3 regions of the Clostridium saccharobutylicum DSM 13864 genome follow, and region 2 is predicted to be linked to each of the others. Evidence: a T-box and tRNA genes for the amino acid it is inferred to sense, from the RefSeq annotation. Region 2 holds a T-box; the other regions hold tRNA genes.
What was found. The T-box of region 2 lies ahead of CLSA_RS13345 (valine--tRNA ligase). A T-box ahead of a tRNA ligase gene usually reads a tRNA of that ligase, here a tRNA-Val.
Positions count from the first base shown of each region.

Region 1 (11,373 bases), 2.5 Mb from region 2:
GTAAAGGTGAAGAGATAGCGCCTAAATATAAAACATCTGTACAGATTGCTACAAATGATTTTGTTAATAAAATTAATAACAAATATTCAAAAGCAAATATAAGTAAAAGTAATTTAGCGTCTTATATTAAAATAAAAAGCTATACTGAAGCTGGAAGTGTAAAAGAAATTCAAATAGGAAATGAAGTTATAAAGGGAACAGAATTTAGAGAATTATTGGGATTAAATTCAACAAATTTCACCTTGGATTTTGGAACCAATGCAGTAACTGTAAATTGTAAGGGGTATGGTCATGACGTAGGAATGAGTCAATGGGGAGCTAATGTAATGGCGAAAAATGGGGCTAAGTATGATGAAATCCTAAAACATTATTATGTTGGAGTTGAAATTACTCAAATAAAATATGAGTAAATTATTTGAAGTTTATAATTATGTGGCAATCAACTGAAATCAAATATGCTTTTATTCTACAGGAATATGAAAGTTCGTGGAAGTTTTTTAATGAGAGGTTGTTTCATTAATGCATGTTCTTTAGTTTTTTAAGAACATACATTAATGCAATAGCCTCTTTTTAACATTTTTATTTAAATAACTATTAATAACATGAAATTAAAAACATAGTTTCATGTCTTTTCCATGTCTAGAAAATTATAAAATGGACATAATCTAAAATAATAGTATTTTTATATGTTGCAAGTACTATTGGAAAAAAATAATATAAATGAAAAATATTATATAAAAATTAATTTTATGTATTATTTTTCACAAAAAGGAAACAATAAGAAAAGGAGGTGTTCATATGGACAAAAATTTAAAAAACAAATTGAAAGAACTATTTAGCAAAAAAGGATTTTATATTGCTTTATTTCTTTGCCTTTGTGTAATAGTTGCGGTTGGAACTATTTCTTATAAGAAGCTTAGCAATAAGAATGAAGTTAGTAATTCAGAGGATATAAACAAAGAAATAACAATGAATGTTGACGACAATCAAAAAACAGCTACAAACGAAATGCCTAATGCTGAAAGAGCACAAAATGATGCAGATACAAGCAAACAAAGTTCTGAAAAAAATAAGACTGACAATAGTAAAACACAAAAATCTACTACAGTAGCTACAACAAATAATGTGAAATTTTTAAACCCAGTAGATGGAGTTGAAAGCAGAACTTATACTTACCCTAAGCCAGTTAAAGTAGAAGACAATGTTTTTAGAACTATTAGAGGGGTAAATGTAGAAGCTAAAATAGGAACTGATGTTAAGGCAGCTGCTGATGGAGTAGTAGATTTAGTTGAAAATTCAGGAGTTGAAGAAGGCGTAGTTGTAGAAATAAAACATGCTAATGGCTTGAAAACAAGATATGGAAATCTTGATGCTAATGTATCAGTAAAGCAAGGAGATAAAGTTACTTCAAATCAGGTAATTGGTAAAGTTGGGAATACTGCAAAAGTGTTTAGTCAAGATGTATTTGGCCAATTTTTGAATTTACAAGTAATCGATGCTAATGGTCAACAAGTTAATCCAGAAAAATATTTTACTTTAAAAGCAAAATAAAACATATTTCAAAATTAGTATTAATCAGTTGTTTTTATTTGAAAATAGCTGATTAATACTAATAAATAATCGAGAAAAATACAGATTATATATTGATAACTAAAATTATGGAGATGATATTATGAAAGATTATATTGAGGAAAGAGTATTGGATGTCGCCAAATATATTATAGAGTCAAAGGCAACAATAAGAAAGACAGCAAAGGTTTTTGGAGTTAGTAAGAGTACAATTCATAAGGATATGACAGAGAGACTTCCAAAGATAAATCCTGAAATTGCAGAAGAAACTCATTCAATATTAGAATTGAATAAAGCTGAAAGACATATTAGAGGTGGAAAAGCCACTCAGATGAAGTATAAAGCTATTGAATCTTAATTGGATTAAGTCTATAATATAGTATTAGTAGAATTATGTAAACAAAGGCATTAATATGTATTATAGGAGTGAATAAAAATGGGTTTTTGGAGAACAGGGACAGACCTTGCGATTGACCTCGGAACAGCGACGGTACTAGTTTATGTTAAAGGTAAAGGGGTAATATTAAAAGAACCTTCTGTTGTAGCTATAAATAAAAATAACAATAATCTATTAGCTATAGGTGAAGAAGCGCGAAAAATGATAGGTAGGACCCCAGGAAACATAGTTGCAGTTCGACCATTAAGAGACGGTGTAATTTCAGATTATGATATAACACAAAAAATGCTAAAAGAATTCATAAAAAAAGCTTGTGGTAAGAGAAATATTACAGCGCCTAAGGTAATTGTATGCGTTCCTTCTCAAGCTACAGAAGTTGAAAAAAGAGCAGTTATAGATGCAGCCATGAACTCAGGAGCTAAAACAGTTCACTTAATAGAAGAACCGTTAGCAGCAGCTATTGGAGCAGGGCTTGATATAACTAAACCAAATGGATGTATGGTAGTTGATATTGGCGGCGGTACTTGCGATATTGCTGTTATTTCATTAGGTGGAGTTGTAGAAAGAGAATCAATAAAAGTAGCCGGAGATAAATTTGATGATGCTATAATAAAATATGTGAGAAATCAATATAAACTAATGATAGGTGAAAAGACTGCAGAAGATTTAAAAATAAATATTGGTTCTGCGTTTAAAAATTCAAGAAATTTAGCAGCAATCATGAAAGGTAGAAACCTGATAACTGGATTACCTGATGAAGTGGAGATTACTACAGAAGAAATAAGAAATGCAATAAAGGAACCTGTTGAAAATATAGTAGAGACTGTAAAGAGAGTGTTAGAGAAAACACCACCTGAATTAGCAGCAGATATAGTTGAAAAAGGAATTCTAATGACAGGTGGCGGTGCATTATTGCATGGATTAGATAAACTTATACAGTTTAGAACAGGTGTAGAGACTTATGTTGCTGAAGATTCTGTAGAATGCGTTGCAAAAGGAACTGGTGCTGTGCTTAACTATATAGATAAATTAGATAGTGATATAAATTCACAACAAATAGTTTTAATCGAGTAAAACAAAATGACTGTTTCAAAATAAATTTTAGATATAATAAATCTATTGTTTAAAATATAAAACAATAAATTTATTGTACTAATTTTGTATTTTGAAGCAGTCTTTTTAAATTAGAACGTTAAATCATTGGAAATTCTCCAAGATTTAAATTATAAGCCTCTATTAATAATCTAGTTATTGTTTTAGCCATATTCATAATAAAAGAAAGTCTGATGCTCCTTGAAAAAAAGAATTCAGAATTATCGCTAGAATCAACAATTCCTATTACTGATGCTATACCAACTTCAGGAAGTTCCTTTCCAACTCCTTTACCTGGATGTATTGCGTAATCCCTTATTCTTATTTTTCCAATATCATCTTCATTGCCCAAGCAAGCGTCAACACCAATTATAGAGGCATTAGGGTGCTTGGAATAGATTTCATTCAGACGTTCATCTATATTTAAAGCATGAATCGGATAAGATAAAGTTCCGTATACTGGTAAAGGGAAAAAGTTTTCAGTTAATAGAGAACCAACCAAGGGACCAAGACAATCTCCAATACATTTATCAGTTCCGATACAGACAATTATAGTATCTTGGCTAATATAATTTTTAATTTTTAGAGCTAAATTATAAGAGGAAAGATTAGAATCATTGTTAATATCTGATTTTATCAAAGGACATACCTCCTTATATAAAATATATATGATGATTAAAGAGAGGATAGTATAAAAAAATATTAAATGGAAATAAATACTATTAAAGGAGGGGAAATATGAAAAAAGTTTTTATATGTATAGTATTAATGGTTGCACTGCTGTTAAATGTTTATTTGATATTTTATTGGTATCCAGAAGAAAAAAACTCAAATAAAGAGGAGATTAGTAAAGAAACGGTAAATTATACACAATCTATATATAAAGTGGATAAGAATGATATATTAAAACAGTTACAGATAGAAGATAAGAAGAATTTCGAATCAATATTGGGAAAATTATCTGCTTTTGATTTAGGAAAAATAAAAGAATATATTCAAGATTCAGATGAACAAAAGGGAATAAAAAATATTTTTGTGCTTTTAAAGAAGAGACTTACAAATGAGGATTATGAAAAAATAAAGGAAATATCATCTAAGTTTCTTGATATGGATGCAGTTGATCAGTTGTTAAAAAATAATTATGTTTAGTAGTGTAAAAGAAAGAATGTTAAAGAAAAGTAGAGAATATACAAAATAAATTAGATATATTAAGGAATAGCGGAGTTGAAATAAAAGTCTTTTGAATATATACTAATCCTTGTCGATTGGTTCTGAAAAACAACGACAAAGAAAAACAAAATATGGAGGAATTCCCGAGTGGCCAAAGGGGGCAGACTGTAAATCTGTTACGTTTCGTTTCGATGGTTCGAATCCATCTTCCTCCACCAATTTATAATGGGCGCATAGCTCAGCTGGGAGAGCACCTGCCTTACAAGCAGGGGGTCACAGGTTCGAGCCCTGTTGTGCCCACCATTATAAAACTTTAATAAAATATGCTGGCATGGCTCAACGGTAGAGCAGCTGACTTGTAATCAGCAGGTTGTAGGTTCGATTCCTATTGCCAGCTCCAATCAAATATTAAGATATTTGATAAATGATTAAAAGTATCTTAATATATAAAACAAAATATGGAGGAATTCCCGAGTGGCCAAAGGGGGCAGACTGTAAATCTGTTACGTTTCGTTTCGATGGTTCGAATCCATCTTCCTCCACCAATTTATAATGGGCGCATAGCTCAGCTGGGAGAGCACCTGCCTTACAAGCAGGGGGTCACAGGTTCGAGCCCTGTTGTGCCCACCATTATAAAACTTTAATAAAATATGCTGGCATGGCTCAACGGTAGAGCAGCTGACTTGTAATCAGCAGGTTGTAGGTTCGATTCCTATTGCCAGCTCCAATCAAATATTGAGATATTTGATAAATAATTAAAACTATTTTAATATATAAAATAAAATATGGAGGAGTTCCCGAGTGGCCAAAGGGGGCAGACTGTAAATCTGTTACGTTTCGTTTCGATGGTTCGAATCCATCTTCCTCCACCAAAAAAGAATAAACTGTGTTTATTCTTTTTTTTATGTCTAGAAAAGTATGAGAATTTTGGATTTTAAAGTTGAGTGATATCAACAGCTAAGAGAGTATTATATAGAGAAAAGTGAATAACAAATGATCAATAATTAATCTTTAATCATTCACTATTCGCTTTGTATCATTAATTATAAATATAATATTGACTAGTATAATATGATATGTTATGATATGAATGAAAATTAAATTAAGGTTACTCTTATCAAGAGAGGTGGAGGGAAAGGGCCCTATGAAACCCGGCAACCTGTATTTACAAGGTGCCAATTCCTGTAGATTATATCTACGAGATAAGAAAAGGATTATTGAATTGTACTCTTCTTATCGAAGAGTTTTTTTTATTTCAATTAAATACGTTTAGATGTAATAAGGGTAATGATAAAGAGTTCCAATGAAGGGAGAAAGTTATGAAAAGATTATTTACTTCAGAATCAGTTACAGAAGGACATCCAGATAAGATGTGCGATCAAATTTCAGATGGTATTTTAGATGCTATTTTAGCACAAGATCCTCTTGCAAGAGTTGCATGTGAAACATGTACTACTACAGGTATGGTTATGGTTATGGGGGAAATCTCAACAAATTGTTATGTTGATATCCCAAAGGTAGTAAGAGAGACTGTTAGAGAAATCGGATATGATAGAGCTAAATATGGATTCGATTGCGATACTTGCTCAGTTTTAACATCTATAGATGAACAATCAGCAGATATAGCTATGGGAGTTGATGAAGCATTTGAATCTAGAAAAGGTGAAAAGGATGCGGTAGAAGCAGTAGGTGCAGGAGACCAAGGTATGATGTTTGGTTTTGCAACAAATGAAACAGAAGAATTTATGCCACTTCCAATATCTATGGCTCACAAGTTATCAAGAAGACTTACAGAAGTAAGAAAAAACAATACATTAGATTATTTAAGACCTGATGGTAAAACTCAAGTTACTGTTGAATATGAAGACAATAAGCCAAAGAGAATTGATACTATTGTTATTTCAACTCAACATGATGAAAAGGTATCATTAGAACAAATTGAAAATGATCTTAAGGAATATGTTATCAAAGCAGTAGTTCCAGCAGAATTATTAGATAATGAAACTAGATATTTCATAAATCCAACAGGAAGATTTGTTGTTGGAGGTCCACAAGGAGATTCAGGATTAACAGGAAGAAAAATAATCGTTGATACTTATGGTGGATATGGTAGACACGGTGGCGGTGCTTTCTCAGGAAAGGATCCAACTAAAGTTGATAGATCAGCTGCTTATGCTGCAAGATGGGTAGCTAAGAATTTAGTTGCTGCAGGAGTTGCTGATAAGCTAGAAATACAATTAGCTTATGCAATAGGAGTTGCTAAACCAGTTTCTATAACAGTTGATACTTTTGGAACAGGAAGATTAGCAGAAAATAATATAGTTGAAATAGTAGAAAAGGTATTTGATTTAAGACCAGGTGCTATTATTAGAGATCTTGAATTAAGAAGACCAATCTATAAACAAACAGCTGCTTATGGACATTTTGGAAGAAACGATCTTAATTTACCATGGGAACAATTAAATAAGGTTGAAGAAATTAAAAAATATCTATAAGAGTTAATTAGAACATCTATATATTTTTTAAATAGAATGAGGTTAATTTGAAACTAATTTGTTTTAAATTAACCTCATTTTTAATGTGTAGTAGACTGTTGGTTAGTCATTTTCTTTATTAAAAGTAGAGTGGTCGCTTTATTCTGTTTATTTAATGAATGGGATGAGTTATAATAATGAAACTTATACTTAATAATGTAGAATATTCAATTTATGATATAATTGAAAAAAATATAAAATAAATAATTTTGGTTAGAAATTAATTATTTGCGAGAAAATAATTAATATATTATATAAAAGATTTGGAGAGATTCTATGGAAGTCCTAAATGGTTTTGTTGAAAGCATTGTTTTTAGAAGTGAAGATACTGGTTATGTAGTTTGTAAAATAAGAACTGAAAAGAATCTGATTAATGCGGTAGGTACTGTTCCTCTTATTAAGGAAGGTCAAAATGTAAAAGTAACAGGAGATTGGACAGTACATAAGCAGTTTGGAAATCAATTTAATATTCAGGATTATGAAGAGCTTCTTCCAAATTCATTAGATGGAATAGAGAAATATTTAAGTGCTGGTATAATACATGGTATTGGTCCTGTTACTGCTAAAAAGATAATAGCAAAGTTCGGAGAAGAAACATTAGATATAATGGAAAATCATATCGAAAGACTTATGGAGATAGAAGGTATAGGAGAAAAGAAATTTCAAATTATATATGAATCATATATCGAACAACAAGGTTTAAAAGATGTAATATTATATTTTCATAAACATGGTGTAACTAATAATCAATGTGTAAAAATATATAAAAAGTTTGGAGTTAATGCAAGGCAAATAGTATCTAGTAATCCATATGTATTATGTGATGAAATTTCGGGAATTGGTTTTAAAACTGCAGATAGAATTGCTATGAGTATTGGAATTGCGAGCGATTCTGAATTTAGAATTCAGAGTGGAATTAAATATGTTATGAATCAGTTTTGTGCTGCTGGAAATATATTTATGCCAAAAGAAAATATAATAGAAGACTGTCAAAAAAACTTATTAGTATCTAAGGAGCTTATAGAAAAAAATATATACAGTATGGCAGCAGAACAAAAAATAATTGTTGAAAAAGTAAATGATATTGAAGTTGGATTTTTACTTCAATACTATTATTGTGAACTTGGAGTAACTAGCAAGATAATTACTTTAGGATTACAAGAGACACAAACAATAAACTCAGATATTGATTTTGAGATTGATGTTTTTGAAAAGGAGCAAAAGATACAGTTTGCACCATCTCAAATAGAGGCGATAAAAGGCGCATTTAGTAATGGAATAGAAATAATTACTGGAGGACCTGGAACAGGAAAAACTACAATTATTAAATCAATAATTCATATATATGAGAATAACGGAATGAAGGTGATTTTGGGAGCACCAACAGGTAGAGCAGCTAAGAGAATGACTGAATCTACTGGGAGAGAGGCAAAAACAATACATAGACTTTTAGAAATGGGAGTTTCAGAAGATGATGAATCAGTTTTTGAAAAGGGGGAATCATCACCTCTGGATTGTGATGTGATTATAATTGATGAAGCATCAATGATTGATATAATGCTTATGCATAGTTTACTAAAAGCTATTAATTTAGGTACAAGATTAATAATTGTTGGAGATGTTGATCAATTGCCGTCTGTTGGACCAGGAAATGTATTAAAGGATCTTATAGAATGTGAGTATATAAAGGTAGTAAGATTAAAAGAAATTTTTAGACAAGGTAATGAGAGCTTAATTGTGGTAAATGCGCATAGAATTAATGAAGGACATATGCCGTTATTAAATCAGAAAGATAAAGATTTTTTCTTTATAAATGTGGATAATCAAGAGAAAATTGTGGATACAATAATAGATTTGCTTAATAGAAGACTTCCTAAATTTAATAAATCGTGGGATAAATTAAGAGACATGCAAGTTTTAACACCAATGAGAAAAGGAACTCTTGGAGTTAATAATTTAAACATGAGGCTTCAAGAAATATTTAATCCGGCGTCAAAAGATAAAAAAGAAAAAACTTCACGAGATATGGATTTTAGAGAAGGGGATAAGGTTATGCAAACCAAAAATAACTATTCTTTAAAATGGGTTAGAGTTAATGGGGAAGGCGAAAATGAAGGCGTTGGAGTTTTCAATGGAGATTTGGGATTTATTCAAAGTATAGATGAAGAAAAAAAAACCTTAACAATCATATTTGATGATGAAAGAAAAGTTATATATGACTTTAACTTTTTAGATGAATTAGATTTAGCTTATGCAACAACAATTCATAAGAGTCAAGGGAGTGAGTTTAAAGTTGTAATAATTCCAGCATTTATGGGATCACCATTTTTAATGAATCGTAATTTACTTTATACAGGAATAACAAGAGCAAAACAGTTAGTTGTTGTTGTTGGTTATCAAAAAGCATTAATGTATATGGTTAATAATACAAATAGTATGGAGAGGTATTCCGCTTTAAAATATAGAATCAGGGACATAATAACCAAAGACGAGTTCGGAGAATAGTTGGAAGGAGTATATATTATGGGAAGCTTATGCAAGGTCAACTTAGAAGATTTAAAGTATGCTATAAAAAAAATTGATTATTGGTATAAAAAGAATATAAGATTTTTAACTATAATAACAGTTCCGTTTAATACATCATGCATTTTTTCTAATATAGTAAGCCAAATTTCAAATAATGGTGGAAATATATTATATGTATGGGGCAAAAAAGGAGAAAATAGAGAGTTGATAAGCTCAATAAAAGAATTTGATTCAAATATAACTCATTCATATATTGAAAGTGGAAATGCAGCAACAAAATTGACTTTTGTTAATTATAAGAATTTATTTCAAATTAAAGGTGAATATGATTTGGTTATCTTTGATGATATAACTTATTTTTCGAACTTGAGTAATGTTGCTATAATAGAATTTTTAGATATATGCTCCAGGTTAGGAGGAAGAGTTCTATTATATAGTATTGAAAAGGTAGCATTAATTGGAGAAAAATTTGAACTTGCAGCGTATAACTATAATCAACCTTTTTTAGAACCGAGGATAATAACTACTAGAATAGATTTGAATGAGGATATTCCATATAGCCTTTATGATTATTTAAAATGGTTTAAAGATAATAATCATAAGGTATGTATATATGTTCCAGATAAAGAGAAACTTGAAATAGTGTATGATTATTTTCAAAATAAGTTAAAGCTTTCAGATGTTAGGGTAATAAAGGTTTCTAAGCAGGATGAAATAAAAAGATGCGAAAGAGTATCAAAATATAAAGATAAGGCAATATTTGTAATAACAAATAAAATAGAGGAGTTACTTGAATACTGCTATGTTGATGATGCTGTAGTTCTGTTTTCTGATCATGAAAGATATACTTATAAAAAGATACTATATATATGTGGGCAAATGAGAAAGATAAACGCAAAATTGCCAGAGGTTTTATTAGTATCAAATTTTATTTCAAATGATATGGAAAAGGCTAAAGATATGGCAAGAGATTTCAATAAAAAGGTATGGGAAAAACGTTTAAGAGAAGTATAGTAAATCTATTACAAGGAATAATAGAAGTCATATATCCAATAGAGAATTATTGTATAATATGCAAGGAAAGTGAATGCTTTGGGATATGTACATCATGTAAGAAGAGCATTAATATAATAAGGTATTGTGAAGAAGAAGAGATACTTAGTTATGGATATTATGGTGGAGTATTAAAAGAATTAATATTGCAGTTTAAATTTAAAAGTAATTTTACGGCAGGTGATATTTTATCAAAACTTTTAGAGGAGTATATAGTTAAATATATTGAATATGAAAAATACATATTAACATATATACCATTATCCAAGAAATCTAAGAAATCTAGAGGTTTTAATCAATGTGAATATATAGCTGAAAAAATTTCCAGAGATTTATCAATTGAAGTCGTAGAAACTTTAATTAAGCAAAGAGAAACAAAAGAGCAAAAGACGCTTAGGAAAGATGAAAGATATGAAAATATAAAAGATGCATTTAAGTTAAAAGAAGGTATAAATCTAAATGACATTAATATTATTTTAATAGATGATGTTACTACAACAGGAATAACATTGAAAGAAGGATATAAAATATTAAAAAAATTTGGTGCAAAAGATATAAAACTATTGACGTTATCGAAAAGTCATATATAATATTAATGTAAAGCTAGGTTTGTGGTTGAAAGTCGAAGCCAGTCGCAGGCAAAACGATCCACGTAATTTAGGCAAAATGTCTAAGGAGCATGGTGCGGTATAGAAGTAAGTCCTGCCAGCATGTAAAGGTTGAGAGAGTTAGTAGTGAGGGATTAATTTCTATTAGCGAAAATTCCAGCAGGCGAGTGTGGGGTCAAAGACCAGGTCAACTAGCTTTACTTTTTTTACTTTTTAATTTTCAGAATTTACTGAAAAATATCTTGTTAAGCAAGTGTTGATATGTTAAAATATATTTAACACAAGGATATAAATTTTTCAAAAACTTTTTCATATAGAGAGGGGCTGAAAGTTATGAAAGTAACAGTTATAGCAAAAAATATCGAATTAACAAGTGCATTAAAGGAAATTGTGCAAAAAAAGATAACCAAATTGGAAAAGTATT
Region 1 covers NC_022571.1:542,937-554,309, forward strand. Annotated here, with positions in the region: gene spoIID (stage II sporulation protein D) at 1-410, shown strand, start outside; gene CLSA_RS02540 (M23 family metallopeptidase) at 799-1,551, shown strand; gene spoIIID (sporulation transcriptional regulator SpoIIID) at 1,673-1,927, shown strand; gene mreB (rod shape-determining protein) at 2,006-3,040, shown strand; gene yyaC (spore protease YyaC) at 3,159-3,698, opposite strand; gene CLSA_RS02560 (hypothetical protein) at 3,797-4,207, shown strand; tRNA gene CLSA_RS02565 (tRNA-Tyr) at 4,362-4,446, shown strand; tRNA gene CLSA_RS02570 (tRNA-Val) at 4,456-4,531, shown strand; tRNA gene CLSA_RS02575 (tRNA-Thr) at 4,554-4,628, shown strand; tRNA gene CLSA_RS02580 (tRNA-Tyr) at 4,689-4,773, shown strand; tRNA gene CLSA_RS02585 (tRNA-Val) at 4,783-4,858, shown strand; tRNA gene CLSA_RS02590 (tRNA-Thr) at 4,881-4,955, shown strand; tRNA gene CLSA_RS02595 (tRNA-Tyr) at 5,016-5,100, shown strand; SAM riboswitch class I at 5,340-5,437, shown strand; gene metK (methionine adenosyltransferase) at 5,548-6,723, shown strand; gene recD2 (SF1B family DNA helicase RecD2) at 7,039-9,267, shown strand; gene CLSA_RS02610 (hypothetical protein) at 9,286-10,302, shown strand; gene CLSA_RS02615 (ComF family protein) at 10,275-10,931, shown strand; gene hpf (ribosome hibernation-promoting factor, HPF/YfiA family) at 11,283-11,373, shown strand, end outside.
Region 1: it has a tRNA-Val gene. The T-box ahead of CLSA_RS13345 (valine--tRNA ligase) is inferred to sense a tRNA for this amino acid. The anticodon was not compared.

Region 2 (11,373 bases):
GTAGAAAGTCTATTGGAAACTTGGATTAAATATTTTTGGATATATGGCTTGTGAAATTGCTTATAATGAATGTGAAGATTGGCTTGAGGAACTTATAAAAGTAATTAATTCGAATAAAAAACTAGTAAAAGAATTTATAAAGCCAAATATGCCAGAAGTTAATGTTATAAACCTTGAGGGGACTTATATTCAATGGCTGGATTTTAGAGGATTAGAAAAGGATCACAAGGCATTAGAAAAATTTATGATAACAGAAGCCATGTTATTCTTAGATGAAGGATATATTTTTGGCGATGAAGCTAAAGGATTTGAAAGAATTAATCTAGCTTGTCCAACTAAGGCGTTGCAAGAAGCGTTAATTAGATTACTACAGGCAGTAAATAAATGCTATAGGTAATGTAATGTAAAGATATAAGTTATACTTTTGGCTATGTATAACTTATTTTGTGAATTATTGAGAAAGGTAAGATTTTTATGAATGTTGGAAGAAGATCAAAGGTTAAACTTCCATTATCATGGAAGGACAAAGCTTTAATTATATTAGCAACACTTCCTATTATATTTATAATAGTGTATTTAAAAATAGTTTGGAGGGATATTCCTGAAATTGTGCCAACTCATTTTGGATTCTCAGGAGCACCAGATGCTTTTGGAAGTAAAACTTATTTATTTCGAATAATTGGATTTAGCACAGGGATGCATTTACTTATGTTTGTATTAACTAAGATGCCTATGTGTTATAATATTTCAGTTTCGGTTAAAGAAAAAAATTCAGAAGCTTTATATAAGGTTGTACGTCAGTTAATACTTTTAATTGATTTAGAAATGTCATTTATGATAAATATATTAACATGGGAAAGTATACAAGCTGCGCTAGGAAAAATGCAGGGAGTAAGTGGAGGAATGTTAATTGCAATTGTTGGTATTACATTTGCTACAGTGATATATGGAATTATAAGTATGATTAGAGTTCAAGGGCAAAGTAGATAAACAACTTATAAACTTAGCTTTATGCCATCGAAATAGATGCACGGCCTTTATTCCTACTTTGTGATATCTATACAAAAAACTATTATTGACAAAATTTATACTATAAGCTATTATTTTAAGTAAATTAATAAATAAAAGCAATGACAAAGAGGAGTAAAAATTTTTAGGCATTAAAGGATACTCATTCAGGAAATCTGAGGAGTACAGTTCTTTTAGGTAAATCATAGATTTAGAAAGAACCAATAAGAGAGAGGGGATAGCTGAAAACCCTTATGCAGGAAATTTTGAAGGTAGCTTTTGAGCTTCTTTAGTGAAATAGTAGTAGCTAAAGACGGTTTATCTGAATCGTTATTTAAATTAAGAGTCCATTAGAGCATATTATTGTTTGCGTGGAAATAAAGGTGGTACCGCGAGTCTTCGTCCTTTTGTGATGAAGGCTTTTTTTGCGTTGAGAATCCAAAAGTGATGATCCAAATCTTGTATTTGAATAGCAGAACTTTCTCTGTCAGTATCTTGCATTTGGTTATTTCAAGGCCAACAGAGAATGTATGTGAGTTGGACTTATTTTATAAAAGATATATAGCTAAGTTCAACGAAAAATTATTAATTTATTGAGTAAATTAAAAAAATGGAGGAATGAAAATGTCAGAAATTAAAAACATATCAACTACATATGATCCAAAAGAATTTGAAGATAGGATTTATAAAACTTGGGAAGAAAAAGGCTATTTTACACCAGTAATTGATAAAAATAAAAAGCCATATACAATAATAATGCCACCACCAAATATAACAGGTCAACTTCATTTAGGGCATGCATTTGACGATACTCTTCAAGATATGCTTATTAGATTTAAGAGAATGCAAGGATATTGTACATTGTGGTTACCTGGAGAAGACCATGCTTCTATTGCAACAGAAGTTAAAGTTGCAAACAAGCTAGCAGAGGAAGGTTATGATAAAAAAGAAATGGGAAGAGAAGCATTTCTTGAAAAAGTTTGGGAATGGAGTGACAAGTATAGAGCTACAATAAGAAATCAAGTTAAAAAACTTGGAGTATCAGCTGACTTTACAAGAGAAGCTTTTACAATGGATGAAAATCTTAGTGCTGCTGTAAAGCATGTGTTTGTTAAGCTTTATAATGAAGGATTAATTTATCAAGGAAACAGAATTACAAATTGGTGTACTCATTGTCAAACAGCATTATCTGATGCAGAAATAGAGTATGAAGAACAAGCAGGTCATTTTTGGCACATCAACTATCTATTAGCTGATGGTAGTGGATATCTTGAAATTGCGACAACAAGACCAGAAACACTACTTGGAGATAGTGGTGTAGCTGTTAATCCTAATGATGAAAGATATAAACATCTTATTGGTAAAACAGTAATACTTCCATTAGTGAATAGAGAAATACCAATAGTAGGAGATGACTATGTTGATTTAGAATTTGGAACTGGTGCAGTTAAAATGACTCCAGCCCATGATCCTAATGACTTTGAAGTAGGAAAGAGACATAACTTAGAAATTATTAGGGTTATGGATGATAAAGGAATTATTAATGAAAAAGGTGGAAAATATAAAGGTCTAGATAGATATGAAGCTAGAAAAGTTATAGTTAAGGATTTAGAAGAAGCAGGTCTTTTAGTTAAGATTAAAGAACATACTCATAATGTTGGTACTCATGATAGATGCGGAACTACTGTTGAACCGATTATATCTAAACAATGGTATGTTAAGATGGACTCTTTAGCAAAACCAGCAATTGAAGTAGTTAAGAATGGAAAAACTAAATTTGTTCCTGAAAGATTTGATAAGATATACTTTAACTGGATGGAAAACATTCAAGATTGGTGTATTTCAAGACAATTATGGTGGGGACATAGAATCCCAGTATACTACTGTCAAGACTGTGGTGAAATGATGGTACTTGAAGAAGCACCAACTACATGTAGTAAATGTGGAGGTTCTAATATTGAACAAGATAATGATGTACTTGATACATGGTTCTCTTCAGCATTATGGCCATTTTCAACACTTGGCTGGCCAAATAAAACAGAAGATTTAGAATATTTCTATCCAACAAGTACATTAGTTACTGGGCATGATATTATATTCTTCTGGGTTGCAAGAATGATATTCTCAGGGCTTCATTGTATGGGTAAAACTCCATTCGATACAGTTCTTATACATGGTCTTATAAGAGATTCTCAAGGAAGAAAGATGAGTAAATCATTAGGAAATGGTGTTGATCCATTAGAAGTAATTGACACTTATGGAGCTGATGCTTTAAGATTCATGATAGCTACTGGTAATGCTCCAGGAAATGATATGAGATATTATCCAGAAAGAGTTGAATCTTCAAGAAACTTTGCTAATAAGGTTTGGAATGCTTCAAGATTTGTTATGATGAACCTTGATAAGGAAATAATGAATAAATATAGAGATTGCAAAGAATATTCTCTAGCTGATAAATGGATATTATCAGAAATGAATACTTTAGTTAAAGAAGTTACAGAAAATATGGAAAAATTTGAACTTGGAATTGCTATGCAAAAAGTTTATGATTTCATGTGGACTGAATTCTGTGATTGGTATATAGAACTTGTTAAACCAGTATTCTATGGTGAAGATGAAAAAGCTAAGGGTGTAGTTTACAATGTATTAAATACTGTTTTAATAACAGGATTAAAATTATTACATCCAGCAATGCCATTTATAACAGAAGAAATATTTACACATTTAAGCGACGAGGAAACAATAACAACTTCAGCTTGGCCAGAGTTCGATGCAGCATTAGTAAATAAAGATGCTGAAAGTGATATGGCATATGTAATTGAAGCGATAAAAGGATTAAGAAATGTAAGAGCAGAAATGAATGTACCACCTTCAAGAAAAGCTAAAGTAATTTGTTATATTGCAGATGATGCTAAAAAAGCATTTAATGAAGGAACTCTATATATAGAAAAATTAGCTTCAGCTTCAGAGGTTGAATTTATATCTGATAAAAATAATGTTCCAGCAAATGCTGTTTCATTAGTAGTTAAGGGTGGAGAATTATTTATGCCATTACTTGACTTGGTAGATAAAGAAAAAGAATTAGAAAGATTAAATAAAGAACTTAAGAAATTAGAAGGCGAAATTGATAGAATAGATAAAAAATTAGGAAATCAAGGATTCGTGGCTAAAGCTCCAGCAGCAGTTGTAGATGCAGAAAAAGAAAAAAGAGTTAAATATGTAGAAATGCTTGATGCAGTTAAAGTAAGAATTGAAGCTTTAAACTAATAATAAATTACACTAAAAAATAACTAACTAAAACATAAGATAAATATTTTTATAGTAAGAAAAAAGTAGTTTCCTCTGTTTTTACGTTGTTAGAGTAAACTACAAATTTTAATGTTATGGAAATAGATTGTCATTAAGATTAGTTAGTTTTACATATTTGAAAATTATTGAACGATTAATACTAAGATATTGTAAATTACTTATATTTTACAATATCTTTTATTTTTAACCACGTGAAAGAAAATAATAAGTCAAAATGCCGTGCATATTGATTTGTTATTTTTGAATTTGCTTTATTAAAATATGATAAAATCCCTTTAGTAATTGATAATTTATAGTGGTAAGAATATTAAGTAATATATTAACATAGATTTAAATATAAATTAAATTATAATATTTTCTTAAAGAGAAACATAACAGAAAATAAGGCACATGGACTTATTATTTATTTGAATATGTTTAATAGAATGTGTAGTATAACTTATTATGAACTGGAGGATTTTGATTTTGAAAACAAAAAAATATTTATTCAATTTAATTTTTTGGATAACTTTATCAATATTATTTAATATTCTTATATTTTATACAAGAGGTGAAAATTCAGCAGTTGAATATTTTGGTGGTTACATAGTAGAAATGTCATTAAGTTTAGATAATATATTTTTATTTCTAATGATATTTTCAAGTTTTGGAATAAAAGAAGAGTATCAAGAAAGAGTTCTATTGTATGGGGTAATAGGGGCAATGGTATTACGCTTAATATTTATTTTACTCGGTGTGACAATAATAAATAAATTTCACTCGGTATTATCATTGTTTGGAATAATACTCTTATATAGTGGTATGCATATGTTTTCAAATAAGGATCAAAACGTGGAATTTGGAAATAATTTCGCAATAAGAATATTAGGAAAATTAATACCTATATCCAATGTTTTTGATGGACATAAATTCTTTATAAAAAGAAATAAAAAGATTTATGCAACACCACTTTTTGCTGTGCTTATAATAATAGAATGTTCAGATGTATTATTTGCAATAGACTCTATACCAGCTATTTTTTCCATAACTACAGATACATTTATTGTTTATACTTCTAATATATTTGCAATACTTGGATTAAGAAGCATGTATTATATATTAGAAAAAATGAATAATATGTTTAGATTTATGAAGTATGGAGTAGGTTGTATATTATTATTTACAGGTGCAAAACTTATATTACTTCTTTGGAGAATTGAAATATCCGTCACAAATTCAGTATTAATTATAATTATGATTTTACTTGCCAGCATTTTATTATCTTTAATATTTACGGATAATAAAAGAATGAGAAATAAATTTCCTCTACAGAAATAATAAATTGATTTAGATGTAATTAGCTATATAAAAGCAGTCTTTACTTTTATATAGCTTTTATGTTATGAATTTATTTGGAATTGAAGTATAATGGAGTAAGGCACATTCAAAAAAATAACAAGTCAATTTGAAGGCCTATTTTTCATCATACTACGTTGGCAAATTGAACTAATAGACCCACTATGACGGCAATTTGCCTCCTTGCCTGATGAAAAATATCCACAGCAAATTGGACTTGTTATCTATTTTCATGTGCCTAAAGAAAAAATGTAAAGAGGTAAATAGAAAATGAGTATGACATATGAAGAGGCGATGAATTATATATCAAGTGTGGGTAGATTTGGTTCTAATTATGGACTTGAAAGAACATTTAGACTTTTAGAACTTATTGGAAATCCACATGAAAAAATTAAATTAATACATATAGCAGGAACCAATGGTAAAGGATCTACTACTGCTATGATTACGAAGATATTAAGAGGATTTGGATATAAGGTTGGGATGTATACTTCTCCTTATTTGGAGGAATTTGAAGAAAGAATGCAGATAAATGGAATTAATATTCCAAAGGATATTTTGGTTAACTTATTAGAAAAAGTTAAAATAGCTATAAATAAAGTTATTGAGGAAGGGTATGAGCATCCAACAGAATTTGAAATTATAACAGCACTTATGTTTTTGTATTTCTATAATGAAAAGGTAGATTATGGGGTTATAGAAGTTGGTCTTGGAGGAAGATTAGATTCAACCAATGTATTAACGCCTGAAGTAAGTGTAATAACATCTATAAGTTTTGATCACATAAATATTTTAGGCAACACTTTAGAAGAAATTGCAAAAGAGAAAGCTGGAATAATTAAAGAAGGAGTTCCAGTTGTGTTATATCCCCAAGAAAAAGAAGTAGAGGAGATTATATTAAATATAGCAAAAGAAAAAAAATCAAAAGTTTATTTAGTTGACAAAAATAGTGGCAGACTAATGGATATAGATTATGAGAATGCATACCAAAAAGTACAAATTAAATGTAATAGAAATATATATAATGTTGATTTTCCTTTACTTGGAGAGCATCAAATATTAAATTTAAGTGTGGCTTTAAATACCATAGAAGTATTGAGTAATATAAATAATATAGATTTAGATAAAAAAATTATAGAAGAATCTCTTAGGGATGTTAAATGGATTGGAAGACTTGAAGTATTAGGCAAAAAGCCACTTATAGTAATTGATGGAGCACATAATATAGATGGAATAAGAGCTCTTAGAAAAAATGTAGAGAAGTATTTCAAATATGATAACATGTATCTTTTACTTGGAATTTTAGCGGATAAACAAGTTGAAGAAATGATCAAAGAAATAACTCCATTAGCAGAAAAAGTGTATGCATTAACTCCGCATAGTGAAAGAGCAGAATTAAGTGAAGATTTAAAAAATGAAATTTTAAAATATAATTCCAATACTATAGCATTGGAAAGTTATGAAGAAGCATTAAAAATCGCATTAAGTGAGTCAAAAGAAGAAGATTTGATTTTAGTAAGTGGATCATTATATATGATAGGAGATATGAGAAAAATTATAAATTCAATAATTAATTAATATTATAGAAAAGCTATGTATATAAATTTATATATAGCTTTTCTATAATATTAATTAATATGGTAAAATAGTGTTATTATGTTTTCTATCGATAAATAAATGTATCAGTAGAATTCATAAAAGAATATAAAAACGTAGGAGTTATAAGAAGAAGGGGGTAATGAAAGTTATATGGTTAATGAAATTAACGGAAATTTAATTTACAATAAAAAATCAATCTATCGTGATTTAAAAGAGTTTCATGATAGAAATCAGGGAGAACTTTATAGCTATCAGGACTTCCAAGTAGCTGGAATAAAGGAATTCAAAAGTATTACTAATAAGGTTAAAACGTTGCAAGAATATGAAAAAAATAGATTGGCGAGTGAGCTGATGAAGATATTTATTGACGTTAATAGCAGTGATGATATATCTAATATAGATGGATATGTTACATTAAATCCAGCAATTAATTACTATGAAAGTATATTTAGGCTTTTTAAAGTTTTAATAAGAAGCGACAAAGAAATAATGAAAAAGCTAAGTTGTATTATAACTAAAATACTATTGGAAAGTTGCTCGGATGAGACAATAAAACTTGGGTTAATACTTGCTCCGATTTGCAATGTTAAAAAATTAGAAGAAATTTTAGATGTATTTTCTATCCATAATGAATATATATTTTATGTAGTTATGGCTTATAAGTATATTGGTAAAACTAATAATTATATTTTTCAATTAAGTAAAAGATCAAAGGGATATGGAAAATTATTTTGTATAAGAGTGCTTCAACCAACAACAAATGAAATAAAAAAATGGATGATAGAAGAAGGTTCAGATAATGATGAAGCTGTAACAGAACTAATAGGTTATAGCATGCTTTCTCAAGACCTTTTAGATTATTTTGAGAAGACTAAATTTGATAAATCAGAAATTGAAAAAATATCAAAATCTTTTAGTATGCTCCTTTCAGATTATGGATTAGATGATATTAAAGATGGCTTGAAGGTGTGTTGTAAACTATTAAAAATTATTGATCAATGTCCTGGAGGAATATATTCATTATATTCAGTAATTTCTATATTATATTCAATAGAGACTATTATAGTTGAGTATGATATTGAAGATAAAGCTAGGAATTTATCAAAATATATGGATACTTACAACGATATAATTAAATATTGTAAAGAAATATGCAAGAAGAAAATATGGCATGACATAATAAAAAATGAAGTATGTAATATAGAGATTGAAAGCAGTGTTTTAATAAGTTCAGCAGAAAAGACTGGATATAAATTAAAAAAGAAGGAATTTGAAATAATTATAAATAGAGATTTTACTAATCCACTAATATATAAATATGCTTTTTCTATTGGGAATAAGGCGATAAAGAGATATGCATTTGATTTTGCTTTGAAAAAATTACCAATGGATAAAATACTGTGTGGACAAGATGAATTGACTATGGATAATTTAGAATATGATGATATAGAACATGTTTGTTTTTTTATAATAATAAAGTATTCTAAATATGAGGAGTTTAAAGAGAAATATAAGGAATTTAATTTAGAGGCACTAAGATCTCCATTAATTGAAACGAGAACTCAAGTGATACGTAATTTATTAAAGTTTAAAAAAGAATTTAATTCATTAGATGAAGAAATTATAAATGATGCCATTAATTCAGAGATGGTTGACAATATTAGAATTGGACTCAACTCACTAATAACTAAATTAGATAAAAAAGAAAAAAAATATGTTGATGTTAGCAAGTATACAAATTTAGGGATACATGTTAAAGATATATATTTAAACTCAATTCAAGTTACAGGAACTAATTACATTGATATGAGCGAAATATTTGATAAACTCTCAGAGAATGATACAGTTTTTCTGATAAAAGAATCAAACAATTTAAATGGTGAAAAGAGAATTCAAGTTGTAACAACTCAGGGGTATATAATTGGATATATACCTAAAGAAGATAATGTTGTATTAAATAATTTAATTAATAATGGAAAATATATTTATGGTAGTATAAAAGAAATAACAAATAACTATGAATATATAAAAATTGATTTATATTTAAGTTACAAGGATGTAATGGATGAGATTACTAGTACATTATCTTTACTATCAAGAACAAAGGAAGAATATCTACAATAGTGAATAACTTGTAATGATATTTTAGAAATTGATGTTTTGTTATATTTAAGCTTTAAACAATTATATTTATTAAAAAATATATCTAAAAATTACTGGAAGATAAGTTTTCCAGTAATTTTTTTGTTATGCACTACTATAACTTTAGAAATCAACTATACGGTTCCTAGTTGAGAATTTAATATATCACAGACAGAGAAATTGGATACATGTTTGTGTAATAGTTCTATGGGACAAATGTATCTGATTTCGGCTGGGATTTATATAAGCTCTATTCTTATTGCGGAACCCTATATTATTAATTTCTTGCTAATTTTGCTTTTTCCAAGCTAATAAAGCTTTAGATAATTGATCAGGACATGATGTTCCTTTACCCCTACAATCAATTCCTTTTAATCTTTCTATAACTTCGTCTACAGTAAGTCCTTTTACTAGACTTCCAATACCTGCAAGATTTCCAGCACAACCACCTACAAATTCTACAGATTTAATAGTGTTATCTACTATTTCTAAATTAATTGTAGATGAACACACACCAGATGTTTTGTATGAAAACATAAAATTCACGCTCCTTATTAATGTAAATATTAAGGCACAATTCCAAAATAATATACCAGTATGTTTGTATATTTTGCATCATACTATGTCAGCAATCTAAATTAATATACCTGCTATAAGGATAAACTGCTTCCTTGTTTGGTACAAAATATGTTTTGCGGCATTGGTCTATTATTTATTCTCATGTGCCTAAGAAAGTATTAGTTATAAACATAATTTTAAACCAATGTATGATTTAAGATTAAAGTTTTACGTATACTTGTCTATGTTCTTATTATAGTAGGAATTTGTCAACAAATAAAGATATTACAGAAAATAAGTTGTACCAATAATATATATTTGGAATATATTATAAGTACAAATATGATTATCCAAAAGGAGGGAATGGAATGAGTTACGTTGTTTTATGTAATACTGGTTCAGATAGTTTAAGTAAGATTAACACTGAAAGTTTAAAAGTGCAAGACCTATATTTATCTACTGGTGAAAATCCATTTGGTCCTCATGGATTATCATTATATGAAGATAAAATTTTAGTAGCTAATAATTATAATAATAGTATTTCAATAGTGAATATTTTTGATTTTAAAGAAGAAAAAAATTTATATATAGGAGCACATCCTAATGATATAAAAGCCTATAATGATTTAGCATATGTAGCATGTGGGGAATCTGATTCATTGATAGTATATGATTTGATTAATGAAAAAGTAAATTTTGAAATTCCTACCGGCAAATTTCCTCATAATATATCACTACTGAAACAAGAAAACCTTATTTTTGTAAGCAATATGAGTGATGATAGTATAACTGTAATTGATATTTTGAAAAATACTATAATAAAAAGAATTAAAGTAGAAAGTACACCTATAAAAATAATTATATCAAAAAGTAAGCAATACTTATATGTATGCATGAGTTATCTTGGTCATGATAAAAAAGGAAGTATAGGTATTATTTCATTAAAAAATTTAGAATTGATAAATAAGATAACTGTTGGTTTTTCACCAGTTGATGTATTTGAGGAAGGGAATCATATATATGTTTCAAATTTATGCGATGGAACTATAAGCATAGTTGATTTAAAACAATTTAGAGAGGAAAACATAATAATTGTCGGAGGAATGCCTAGAGGAATAGTTAAAGTTAAAGAAAACATGTTTGTAGGAGATTATTTAAATGGAATATTAAAAATAATAAATCTAAAAAATGGAAAAATAAAAGTCATACCAGTGGGCATAGAACCTAACGATATAACTTTTATCGAAAATTGAATTTATATAATTTTTGGTACATGTATTAAATAACAAATCAAATATTAAAAATATAAAGACATACTGTTCTGTCATTTTATGATGTGCCTTACAAAAATAGAGTATTAAAATCAATTATAATAAGAAAAATATTAACTAAAGTAGAATAAGTTAATATAAAAGAAGATAC
Region 2 covers NC_022571.1:3,082,204-3,093,576, reverse strand. Annotated here, with positions in the region: gene CLSA_RS24040 (MalY/PatB family protein) at 1-29, shown strand, start outside; gene CLSA_RS24035 (beta C-S lyase family protein) at 44-397, shown strand; gene CLSA_RS13350 (DUF1648 domain-containing protein) at 475-990, shown strand; T-box leader at 1,122-1,418, shown strand; gene CLSA_RS13345 (valine--tRNA ligase) at 1,633-4,275, shown strand; gene CLSA_RS13340 (TerC/Alx family metal homeostasis membrane protein) at 4,783-5,634, shown strand; gene CLSA_RS13335 (bifunctional folylpolyglutamate synthase/dihydrofolate synthase) at 5,923-7,230, shown strand; gene CLSA_RS13330 (HIRAN domain-containing protein) at 7,402-9,375, shown strand; gene CLSA_RS13325 (TIGR03905 family TSCPD domain-containing protein) at 9,682-9,930, opposite strand; gene CLSA_RS13320 (YncE family protein) at 10,320-11,204, shown strand.

Region 3 (11,373 bases), 2.0 Mb from region 2:
ATAAGACATTTAAAATTTCATTAGAAAACTTTGAGGAAACTAAAAACACATTATTAAACTTAAATGATAGTTCTATAAAAATGATTGATATCGGTGAAACATATAGATTCTAAATATAATTTAAATCTACTTTGAATTATATTTAAAATGAATTTCAAAAATAATAAGTCAGTATGCTTATTTATTTAATATCCTATTTCATTAACATGCTTACTAAATAGCATGCATCCTTATTTGATATTAAATATGCTTCATACTTTACTTGTTATCTTTCATGATTAAATATATTTTTTCGAATAAATACTATAATTAAAGGGTATAAGATAATAGTAGAAATCTTATACCCCTTAATTATATGACGAATAATTATATTATTCATATTAACAATATAATTATTCGTCATATAATATATTAGAGTAATAATATTGGGAGAAAGATATGTTTTCATCTAAAAATAAATTAGATTATAATTTAAGGTACTATATATCTAAAAATGCTTACAAACATTATAGAGTACTTATAAAATATAAAGATTTTCAATCTTCAATTTCAAAAAAAATTAGCTCATATAAAGGGACCATTTATAATATTATAGAATCTGCAAAACTCATTAGTGCTGATCTTAATCCTAGAGGAATAAGTAGGATTTCAGAATATCCAGAAGTGGAAGAAATTTATTTAGATGAGTATTTATTTTTATGTGGCATGAGTGTTACTGCCGCTAATAGAGTTCACTTTTCTGATAAATCTAAATTATCTGGTACTGGAATTGGAATTGGACTTGTAGATAGTGGAATTTTTCCACATCCAGATTTGACCTATCCTAGTAATAAAATAGAACTGTTTGTTGATTTAATTAATAATTTACACTATCCTTATGATGATAATGGACACGGAACATCAATGGCTGGCATTTTATGTAGCAGTGGATTATCTTCTAATAACATGTATAAAGGGATATGTAATAAAAGTAAGCTATTTTGTTACAAAGCTTTTGATAAGTTAGGCAAGGGATTTGCTTCTGATATACTATATTCCATTGAGAGTTTAGTTAAAATATCTAAGGTAAATAACATAAAAATATTATGTTTACCTTTCGAACTTTTAACTCACAATACCTTTATAATTTCTTGTTTTGATGAAATGTTTAATTATGCCACCTCCAACGGATTAATCCCTATAGTACCTAGTGGAAGTAATTTAAACTATAAATCCTCAATTATGGGGATTGCCACCCTTCCTAATTGTATTACTGTAGGAGGATTAAATACATCTAATCCAATAATAAAAGCATATAATTATTCATCTGGTGGACCTTATGCAAAATTATCTAAACCTGATTTATCTGCTGCTTGCATGAACATTATGTCTTTAAATTCTGATAATAATTATCTTTCTGAAAAAAATGGCATAAAAACTTATCCTAATAAACTTGATGTACCATATAAAACTTTTACCGGAACATCTTATTCGACTGCATATATTTGTGGATTATGCTCTCTACTATGTGAAAGAAATCCATCTGCAACTTTTAATGATATAAAAGCATTATTAAAAGTTGCCTGTGATAATGTTGAAGAAATACCAGATTATCTTCAAGGTGAAGGTATTATAAATATAAATAAGCTTATACCCTAATAAAGTACTTTATTTAGGCACTTTAAGAATAAAAATACAGAATTATCACAAGCTTTAAAGATAATTCTGTATTTTAATATTTGAATTAGTGATTATTAAATAATATTCTAATTTATCAATGTTATAATATGCTATAATTATTTACATGGATAAATCAACATTAGTTAATATACATTTAAATACTCTGAAAGGTAGGTAGTAATAGAATGAGCACATTCATGTTAAAAAGTAAGTCTGTTGGCTTCACCCCTGTTAATAATGTATTTATAGAAAAATACATGCCCCAAGCAAGAGGGGAATTCATAAAGACTTATTTATTAATGCTGAAACATAATGTTTGTGGAGAATTAGGAGTAAGCTCATCAATACTAGCTTCCTCGCTTAATTTGTTAGAATCAGATATTATGAACGCATTAAATTATTGGAATGAGCAAGGTGTCATTAAACTTACTCAAATAGATAAAATGGGTAATTTTAATGTAGAATTCCTTGAATTATCTGAAGAACCATCTATACCAGTTAAACAAGTTGATTTGCTAGAAGCTTTAGATAGTAATAGCACTAAGGATATGCTAAAAGATATCGAAGTACTATTAGCTAGACCTTTATCTCCAAATGAAATGTCAATTTATCTAGGTTGGCAAAGAGATTTTGGATTTTCTTCAGAATTAATTTTAATATTAATAGAGTACTGTATCTCAAAAGGTAAAAGTGACTCTAGATATATAGAAAAGGTAGCTTTATCTTGGCATGATTTAAAAATAACTACTGTGGAACAAGCGCAAAATTTAATAAAAAAGACCGAGGACAAATGGATTAATATAAGAAAAATATTAACATACTTAGGAATAAACAATACTGATATAATGAAACCTCAGCAGGATTTAATAGAAAAATGGCTTCTAATTTATAAGTTTCCAACTGAAATCATATCCAAAGCTTGTGATATATGCTTTGAAAGATTAAATAGAGCTGACTTTAAATATATTGATGGTATACTCACTAATTGGAACAAAAATAATATTAGAACTTTAGAAGATATAGTTACTAAAGATGTTAAAACTACTAAGAGTCCACGAAACTCTAATTATCAAAAATCTTATAATAATTCAAACGAAAAAAACTCTCTTAAATTTAACAATTTTGAACCAAGAGAATATGATTACGACTCTTTAGAAAAAAAATTATTAGGATGGGATAATGATGATTAAAGGTTATCAAAGTGAAATTTTAAAAGCGTATGATACACTTAGAGAAAATGAAGTAAGAGCACTAAAAAAAAGAAAAGCAGAAATAGCTGAAAAATACCCTGAAATTATAGAATTAGATAATCAAATTCAAAAGCTTTCATTAAAAATGGCATTATCAGTTCTTAAATCTAAGGATAGTGAAAAAACATTAAATGATTTTAAAGAAACCATTACTGATCTAAGAGTTAAAAAATGTGAAATGTTAGTTGAAATGGGATATAACCCTGAATATATCAGCATGCATTATCATTGTAATAGATGTAGTGATACAGGTTTCATCGGAAATGTTCAGTGCATTTGTTATAAAGAAAAGTTAATTAAATTATATTATAAAAATTCTGAATTAGAAAATACTATAAAATATAATAATTTTGATAATTTTGATCTTAGTTTATTTTCTAATCATAAATTAGGTGATGAAAAGTTTTCTCCAAGAAAGAACATGGAAAATAATCTAGAATATATTTTAAAGGATTATATTCCAAACTTTAAAAACATATCGACTAATTTATTATTCTATGGAAATCCTGGTAGCGGAAAAACTTACTTATCTTATTGTATTTCTAAAGTAATATTAGATAAAGGATATTTAGTAGTATATAAAACTTCCGATGAATTAATTAAAAACTTGAGAGATATTAGATTTAACAATGATTCTAATTTAGAATCAATAATATTAAATTGTGATCTACTAATAATAGATGATTTGGGTGCGGAGCACCTTAATGAATTTTCTATAACTGAATTGTTTAATGTAATTAATAAAAGAATTCTTACTAAGAAAAAAATGCTTATTTCAACCAATCTTACATTGCCAGGTATAACACAACAATATAATGAACGAATTTCTTCTAGGTTAATTGGTGATTTTAAGCTTTGTAAATTCTACTCAGAAGATATAAGAATTAAGAAAAATTTAGCTAAAAGTAATAGATAATTTCTTACTTAAAAAAAGCTACATATTATTATGTCTAATCCATTTGACTAATAATTATGTAGCTTTAAATTTATTATATTCTTACTTATATATCAAAATAATTTAAATTAAATCTTCTAATAATCTGAGTATAAAACTCATTATACAACAAAACAAGCTTTAGTATAACTAAAGCTTGCATTATTTGGCGACTCAGAAGGGGCTCGAACCCTCGACCTCCGGCGTGACAGGCCGGCACTCTAACCAACTGAGCTACTGAGCCATCTTATGGTGGGCACAACAGGGCTCGAACCTGTGACCCCCTGCTTGTAAGGCAGGTGCTCTCCCAGCTGAGCTATGCGCCCATAAGATAGATAAATGGTGACTCCTAGGGGAATCGAACCCCTGTTACCACCGTGAAAGGGTGGTGTCTTAACCGCTTGACCAAGGAGCCATGCTTTAATGTCTGTCGCTTGAATGTCTTGCTCTTTGACCGTTTCTCGCTGACCACATAGACTATAATACAGAAAATTCGATTATGTGTCAACACATTTTTTAATTTTTTTTAATTTTTTTTATTTAATTCAATTCTAAAGCCATATTTGATTATATTTTTCCTTGATTTTCAATGTCCTCTAAAGCCTCATCAAAACTAGATAATACGCCACTTTTAAGCTTTATTTCTTTTTGTATATTGTCCATTTCTTCATAGCATATTTTCACAAAATTTTCTTTTTCAATTTTATTAATAATTATATTATATCCATCTCTTTTAAAGTTTTGACCTGATGCAATAACTCCTAACGGATACTTTTTATTTACAGTTAACAACAATTCTTTCTCCCATATTCCCCTATTATTTATCCTATATTTATCTCTTAATACATTTAATTTTTCTATCTCTTCTTTAATTTCATATTTTAATGAATCATATAATGCACTGTAAAAAAATACTGATATTCCTTTTTTCAACTTTATCTTCAAAAAATCCCTGTTACTAATTAAAAAATCATCCATATCATTTTCACCCTTAAGTTCTACATCCTTAAAATAAAAACTATTTATTCCAGACTCATTTGGATAATTTACTATTATCTCATTATAGTTCATTCTTCTAACTTTAAATTCAACTCCATAATTATCTAATTTATCATTTATTATCTTAACTAGCATATAAATCACCTTCTGTTTTTAGTATTCCTTTCTTTTAACCTGAATATTACTGTGGTAAAATTTATTTGATTATAAATTGATATATTACTTTTAGAACATAATTTATTACATACATAAGGAGTGATTAACAGACATGATTTATCACGATTTACTAATCATTGGTGGTGGTGCATCTGGTCTAATGGCTGCAATTGTAGCTAAAGACTTTGGAATTGATGTAGCTATCATCGAAGGAACTGACAGAATTGGAAAAAAGATTCTTGCTACTGGAAATGGTAGATGTAATATTTCGAATGACAATATTAATTACCCATATATTAATTTTCATAGTGAAAATAACAATTTTTTTGAAAGTGTTTTAAACAGTTTTACAGTAGAAGATACTAAAAGTTTCTTCTTATCACTTGGTTTGCCTATATCAGAATTAGATAATGGTAAGTTGTATCCAAAATCTTTGCAAGCATCTTCTGTTGTAGATATATTTAGAATGGCACTGGATGATAAACAAATACCATTATATACAAATTGCAAAGTTACTTCCATTAATAAGAATAAAAAGTTTAGTTTAAGTACAAACAATGAAGAATATCCAAATTTTACTTGCAATAAACTAATCTTAAGTTGCGGAGGAAAATCAGCTGTTAAAACTGGATCAGATGGTACAGGATATAAGTTAAGCAAATCATTAGGTCATAGTATCATCTCTCCTTTACCTGGAATTGTTCAACTTAAACTAGATTATCCTTATTTAAGAGCTTTATCTGGAATAAAATTTGATGGATCTGCCACTATCTTAATTAATGATGAAATTGTTCGTACAGAAATAGGCGAGATCCTATTCACTGATTATGGTATATCAGGACCACCTATAATGCAATTATCCTCTTATGCCTCAAAAGCTTTATCTAATGGCTCAAAAATAACTATAAGACTTGATATGTTTCCACATGAAAATAAAGAAGATATAGAAAACTTTTTTGCTACACATTTTTCTATTTTTAATTATAGAGAAATTTCTTCTTCATTAATTGGTGTAATAAACAAAAAATTAATTTCTACTATATTAAAAGATGTTGGTATAAAAGATATTCATTTACCTTGTAATAATATTGATTGGAAATATCTAAATAAGTTAATCGACAGATTTAAAAGATGGGATTTTAATTGTGTTGATACCAATGGCTTTTCTAATGCCCAAGTTACTATTGGAGGAATAAATACCTCTGAAGTCAATAAATTAACCTTGGAATCTAAAATAGTTAATAACCTATACTTTTGTGGTGAAATGCTAGATGTTCATGGTGATTGTGGTGGCTTTAATCTTCAATGGGCATGGAGTTCTGGATACTTGGCTGCAAAATCAGCTGCCAGCAAATAAATTTGTTTAAATTAAAATATAAATTTTAATTTAACATAATACTTAAAGCAAATATCTAAAATAAAAAAACTATTCTAAAATTATACAAAATAATTTGGAATAGTTTTTATTGTAATGTAATAACATAATTTAAACTTTTTATTTAATTATATCTTTGTTAGTTATTAATGTTTATTATTATCTTTTATTATTAGTTTTCAGATTTCTCCCACTCTACTTCTAATAATGTTAATGTAATTCCATTTGAGTTCTTTATAGTATGATATGATCTTAAACTACCATCCTCAGTTTGCTTTACTGTCGCAGATGAAGATATACTTTCTCCATATTTAGTTTCTCTTTCAAAGTTAACTTTAATTCTTTTTAATTGGTAATCCTTAATTACATCAATCGGAACAGCTTCAATTGCCCATTCAACATATTTAACATTGTTAACATGCTTATTTGAATCAATATCACTATATCTTATATTAAATTCTTTATTGTATTGCTCTTCGTCTACACATTCTAGCTTTTCCATACTTATATCATAATCGACATCACCATCTACACCATAAAATTCATACTGTTCCTTTTGTATTCTCATAGGCCTTCTTTTATCAATATTAATTAAGAAAAATAATGCACGTGCTTCTCCAATTATTTTATCTTCTTCATCCCTTATTACATATTTCCTTAATCCATAGAATTTTTTAAATCCTACAGGGGTAGTAGTTATTTCTATGTTTTCTCCAAATACCGGATATCTATACATATTTATATCATATTTATAAAATACCCATGCACAATTATTTTTTGCACAATATTCTAGTCCACCACCAATTATTTCTGACTGCCTAGTACCTACATCACAAATAAAATCAATTATTGATGATAGTTTACATCTTAATTTATAATCTACTTCATAATAATGTATTTCATATTTTTTAGTAAAACTTTTAACCATAAATTCCTACTATAAATTTCTAAAAGCAATATTAAAATATTATTAGAAATTTACAATATACCTCTCCCCTCATACATTAATTCAATTTTAAATAATAAAATTAATTAATTTCTATTTTACATGTTATAAAAAATAATTTGCACCAAAATAAATAATAATAACATTGAATTTTGATAAAAAATTAAAAATTGCAACTTAATATACATACTAGTTATTAATTATAAGCTGATATTTGTATATATTTAAGAAGAGGACTTTCTAAAAAAGAAAATCCTCTTCTGTAAGTACTATTATCTATTTAATGCTTCTAATAAATCGTCTAAATTTATACCGTGAACTGTTGCAGCTTCTGCTATAGTTTCAGCTTGAGCTGATGGGCATCCAACACATCCCATTCCAAAGCTCATTAAAACTTCTGCTTTAGATGAATCTGTATTAACAACCTCACCAATTGTCATATCCTTAGTTACCATTTCTTCACCTTCTTTTGAATATAATCTAAAAATTATTATCTACAAAAAATTATATTTTATCCCAAAATGAAAGTCAATAACTAACAAATAAGTTAGTAAGTATCCTAAAAGTAACCTACTAAATACCTTTTACTCTCATAGTTTGATCTCTCTTAGGACCAACTGAAACTATTGAAATAGGTGTATCAGTAAATTCTTCTATTCTCTTAAGATACTTCTTAGCATTTTCAGGTAATTCATCATAGCTTCTAGCATTCGCTACTTCTTCACCCCAACCATCAAATTCTTCATAAATTGGTTCACATTTAGCTAAATCTTCTAAGCTTGCTGGGAAATAATCTATAACTTTATCATCGAATTTATATCCAACACATACTTTAATCTTTTCTAATCCTGCTAATGTATCAATTTTAGTAATAGATAATGATGTTAAGCCACTTACTCTTGCAGCAGTCTTAACAATAACTAAATCTAACCATCCACATCTTCTTGATCTACCTGTAGTTACACCGTATTCGTGTCCCTTTTCTCTAATCCAATCTCCAGTTTCATCAAGTAATTCAGTTGGAAATGGTCCTTTACCAACTCTTGTAGTGTATGCTTTTGTTATTCCTACACAATTAGTAATCATGTTTGGTCCTATACCAACACCACTAGCAACTCCACCTGCTGTTGTATTAGATGATGTTACATAAGGATATGTTCCATAATCAATATCTAATAACATACCTTGTGCACCTTCAAATAAAACTGTTTTATTTGCTTTAATATCATTATATACTCTAACTGATGTATCTTGAACAAATGGTCTTAATCTTCTACCAAATTCTAAGTATTCCTTTAATATTTCATCAAAATTTAATGCTTCTCCGCCTAATACTTTTTCTATATAGGCATTCTTCATTTCTATATTTTCCTTTAATTTCTCTGAGAAAACATCTTCATGCATTAAATCACATACTCTGATTCCGCATCTTTCAAATTTATCTGTATAACAAGGTCCTATTCCTTTTCCTGTAGTTCCTATGTCATTTTTGCCTCTAGCTTTTTCTTTTAATCTATCTAATGTTTTATGATATGGCATTATAAGTTGAGCTCTGTCACTTACTATTAATTTTTCAGGTGTAACTTTAACTCCAACACCTTCTAAATATTCTATTTCTTCAAATAGAGCTTTTGGATCCACAACTACGCCATTACCTATTACGTTTAACTTATCTTCATATAAAATTCCTGATGGTATTAAGTGCAATTTATATTCTTTATCACCAACCACTACAGTGTGACCAGCATTATTTCCTCCTTGGAATCTAACAACAACATTAGCCTCTTCTGCTAAATAATCTGTCATCTTTCCTTTTCCTTCATCGCCCCATTGAGCTCCTAAAACAATAAATGCTGACATTTAATCTTGCCTCCCTTAAATTCATAAGCTTATTTAGCTTTAATTTTAATTATTAATCTGGAGTTTCATTAAATTATTTTAATCTCTCCTTTTAAATAGTAGCAAAGTACCTTTATACGGTCAACTAAAATCGAATATTTTTTTTATTTTTTTATAAATAATTCGTATATTCATGAATTTTATATTAAATTTTAGTTAAATTCATGACATTTAAGCTATTGTAGAATATTTTCTATGAATATTTATAAAATTAATCCAAACTTTAAAAAACTATTATTTATTAATTCTTTATTTATAATTTTATAGATACTAAAAATATTATTATAATTTTATTTTTAAATTATCCACAAATAAAAAAAATTATTTTATCCACAAAGCTTATCTAAAAAATTATCCACAAATATAAATTTCAAAATTTATACACAGCTTAAATCCAAATTTTATTCCACAAATATTTTTTTGAATTTTGACTCAAAAAACAGATGGAGCAATTATATTCAGTTAAACAAAATAAAAAAATTAAATTCTATAAATTATATTTTATATAGAATTTAATTATATATATCTTTTTTATTTAATTGTAAGTTTGAATTTTCTTTACAATTTCATTAGTCACTTTACATATTTTTAGATTTTTCTGCACACTTGTCAATAGCTTGTATAACACTATTTCTAAATCCTAAACGCTCCAATTCAACAACTGCATCAATTGTAGTTCCTGCTGGTGAACAAACCATATCTTTTAACTCTCCTGGATGTTTTTCTGTATCCAACACCATCTTAGCTGAACCTAAAACACTTTGTGCTGCCATTCTATAAGACTTAGCTCTAGGTATTCCTAATTTTACAGCTGCATCTGCCATGGCTTCTATAAACATAAATACATAGGCAGGTGATGAACCACATAAAGCTGTGAAACCATGAAAATCTTTTTCTTCTAATTGAACACATTCCCCAAAACTTTCAAAAACATTAATACAATAATTAAGTTCTTCCTGAGTTACATTTTGATTTGGACATACCGCTGACATCGCTTCTCCTACAAGTGCAGGAGTATTTGGCATTGTTCTAATTATCTTAGCATCCGCACCAATCCATTCTTCCATATTACCAATAGTGATTCCTGCTGCTATGCTAATAATTAGTTTATCCTTAGTCAATAATGGCTTGATTTCATCTAGTATATTTTTATACATAAAAGGTTTAATCGCTAAAATTAAAACATCCGCTTCCTTAGCAACAATTTTACTATCTAAAGTTGTTGCTATTTTAAATTTATTTTCTAACTCTTTTGCAGAATCTTCAGTTTTAGTAGAAATGATTATATTCTCAGCCTTTAAAAAACCAGAATTAATTAATCCTCCTACCATTGAACTTCCCATGTTTCCACAACCTATAAAACCTATTTTTTTACTCATTCTTTAGCCCCCATTTAAAAATTTTATTGTTATAAATTGATTTATTATGATTTTATATAAAGATTTTAAATTTAATCCATTACCTTCATAGAATAGCCTGTATCATAATTCACAAACTATAAATAATATGAAGGGAGGAATGTATATGACTTGTAATTCTTTAGTCTATAATAACTCTTTAATTACAGTAGAAGATTTTATTGACAGTATTTTATATACTAAAATGTTACAAAATCAAGTTTCCTTATGTAAATTTGAAGAAACCTCAAACTCCTATTATATTACTTTTAAGTTTTTTTATAAAAATAAACATACTTTTAAAGTATATTATAAAAATAACTTTTTGATTTTACAAATACAGTTCAGAAATTGTAATCAAAAAGCTTTACTTACTAGAATGTTTTATCTAACTAATATAAAACTAAATAAAATCTCTCATACTTACTATAAAGATGAGGTAAAGATAAAAATTCCAAAAATATACGTTAACTAAGATTTAATAAATCTTAAAACTGCTTTATTTTAAACAAATTTTATAGATAAACAAAATTTAATCTTAGTTTATATATACATTTTTATTTCCGTTAACAATTGCTAAATAAAATTTTATAGTTTAGTTAATATATATTTTTATCATTCTAAAAAATCTTATTCTTAATTGTTAATCGCACTTCTACATTGATATAAATAAAGTTTAAATTAGTTTATCTATAAATTAAGTTTTTATTCTTTATGAATTACATCTAAATTACCAAACTTACTGTACTGTCCAAGCC
Region 3 covers NC_022571.1:5,074,822-5,086,194, forward strand. Annotated here, with positions in the region: gene CLSA_RS21680 (MBL fold metallo-hydrolase) at 1-113, shown strand, start outside; gene CLSA_RS21685 (S8 family serine peptidase) at 439-1,638, shown strand; gene CLSA_RS21690 (DnaD domain protein) at 1,845-2,849, shown strand; gene CLSA_RS21695 (ATP-binding protein) at 2,842-3,825, shown strand; tRNA gene CLSA_RS21700 (tRNA-Asp) at 4,011-4,087, opposite strand; tRNA gene CLSA_RS21705 (tRNA-Val) at 4,094-4,169, opposite strand; tRNA gene CLSA_RS21710 (tRNA-Glu) at 4,184-4,258, opposite strand; gene CLSA_RS21715 (hypothetical protein) at 4,411-4,977, opposite strand; gene CLSA_RS21720 (BaiN/RdsA family NAD(P)/FAD-dependent oxidoreductase) at 5,111-6,355, shown strand; gene CLSA_RS21725 (acyl-[acyl-carrier-protein] thioesterase) at 6,546-7,301, opposite strand; gene CLSA_RS21730 (DUF1858 domain-containing protein) at 7,592-7,774, opposite strand; gene CLSA_RS21735 (adenylosuccinate synthase) at 7,893-9,179, opposite strand; gene proC (pyrroline-5-carboxylate reductase) at 9,797-10,597, opposite strand; gene CLSA_RS21750 (replicative DNA helicase) at 11,321-11,373, opposite strand, start outside.
Region 3: it has a tRNA-Val gene. The T-box ahead of CLSA_RS13345 (valine--tRNA ligase) is inferred to sense a tRNA for this amino acid. The anticodon was not compared.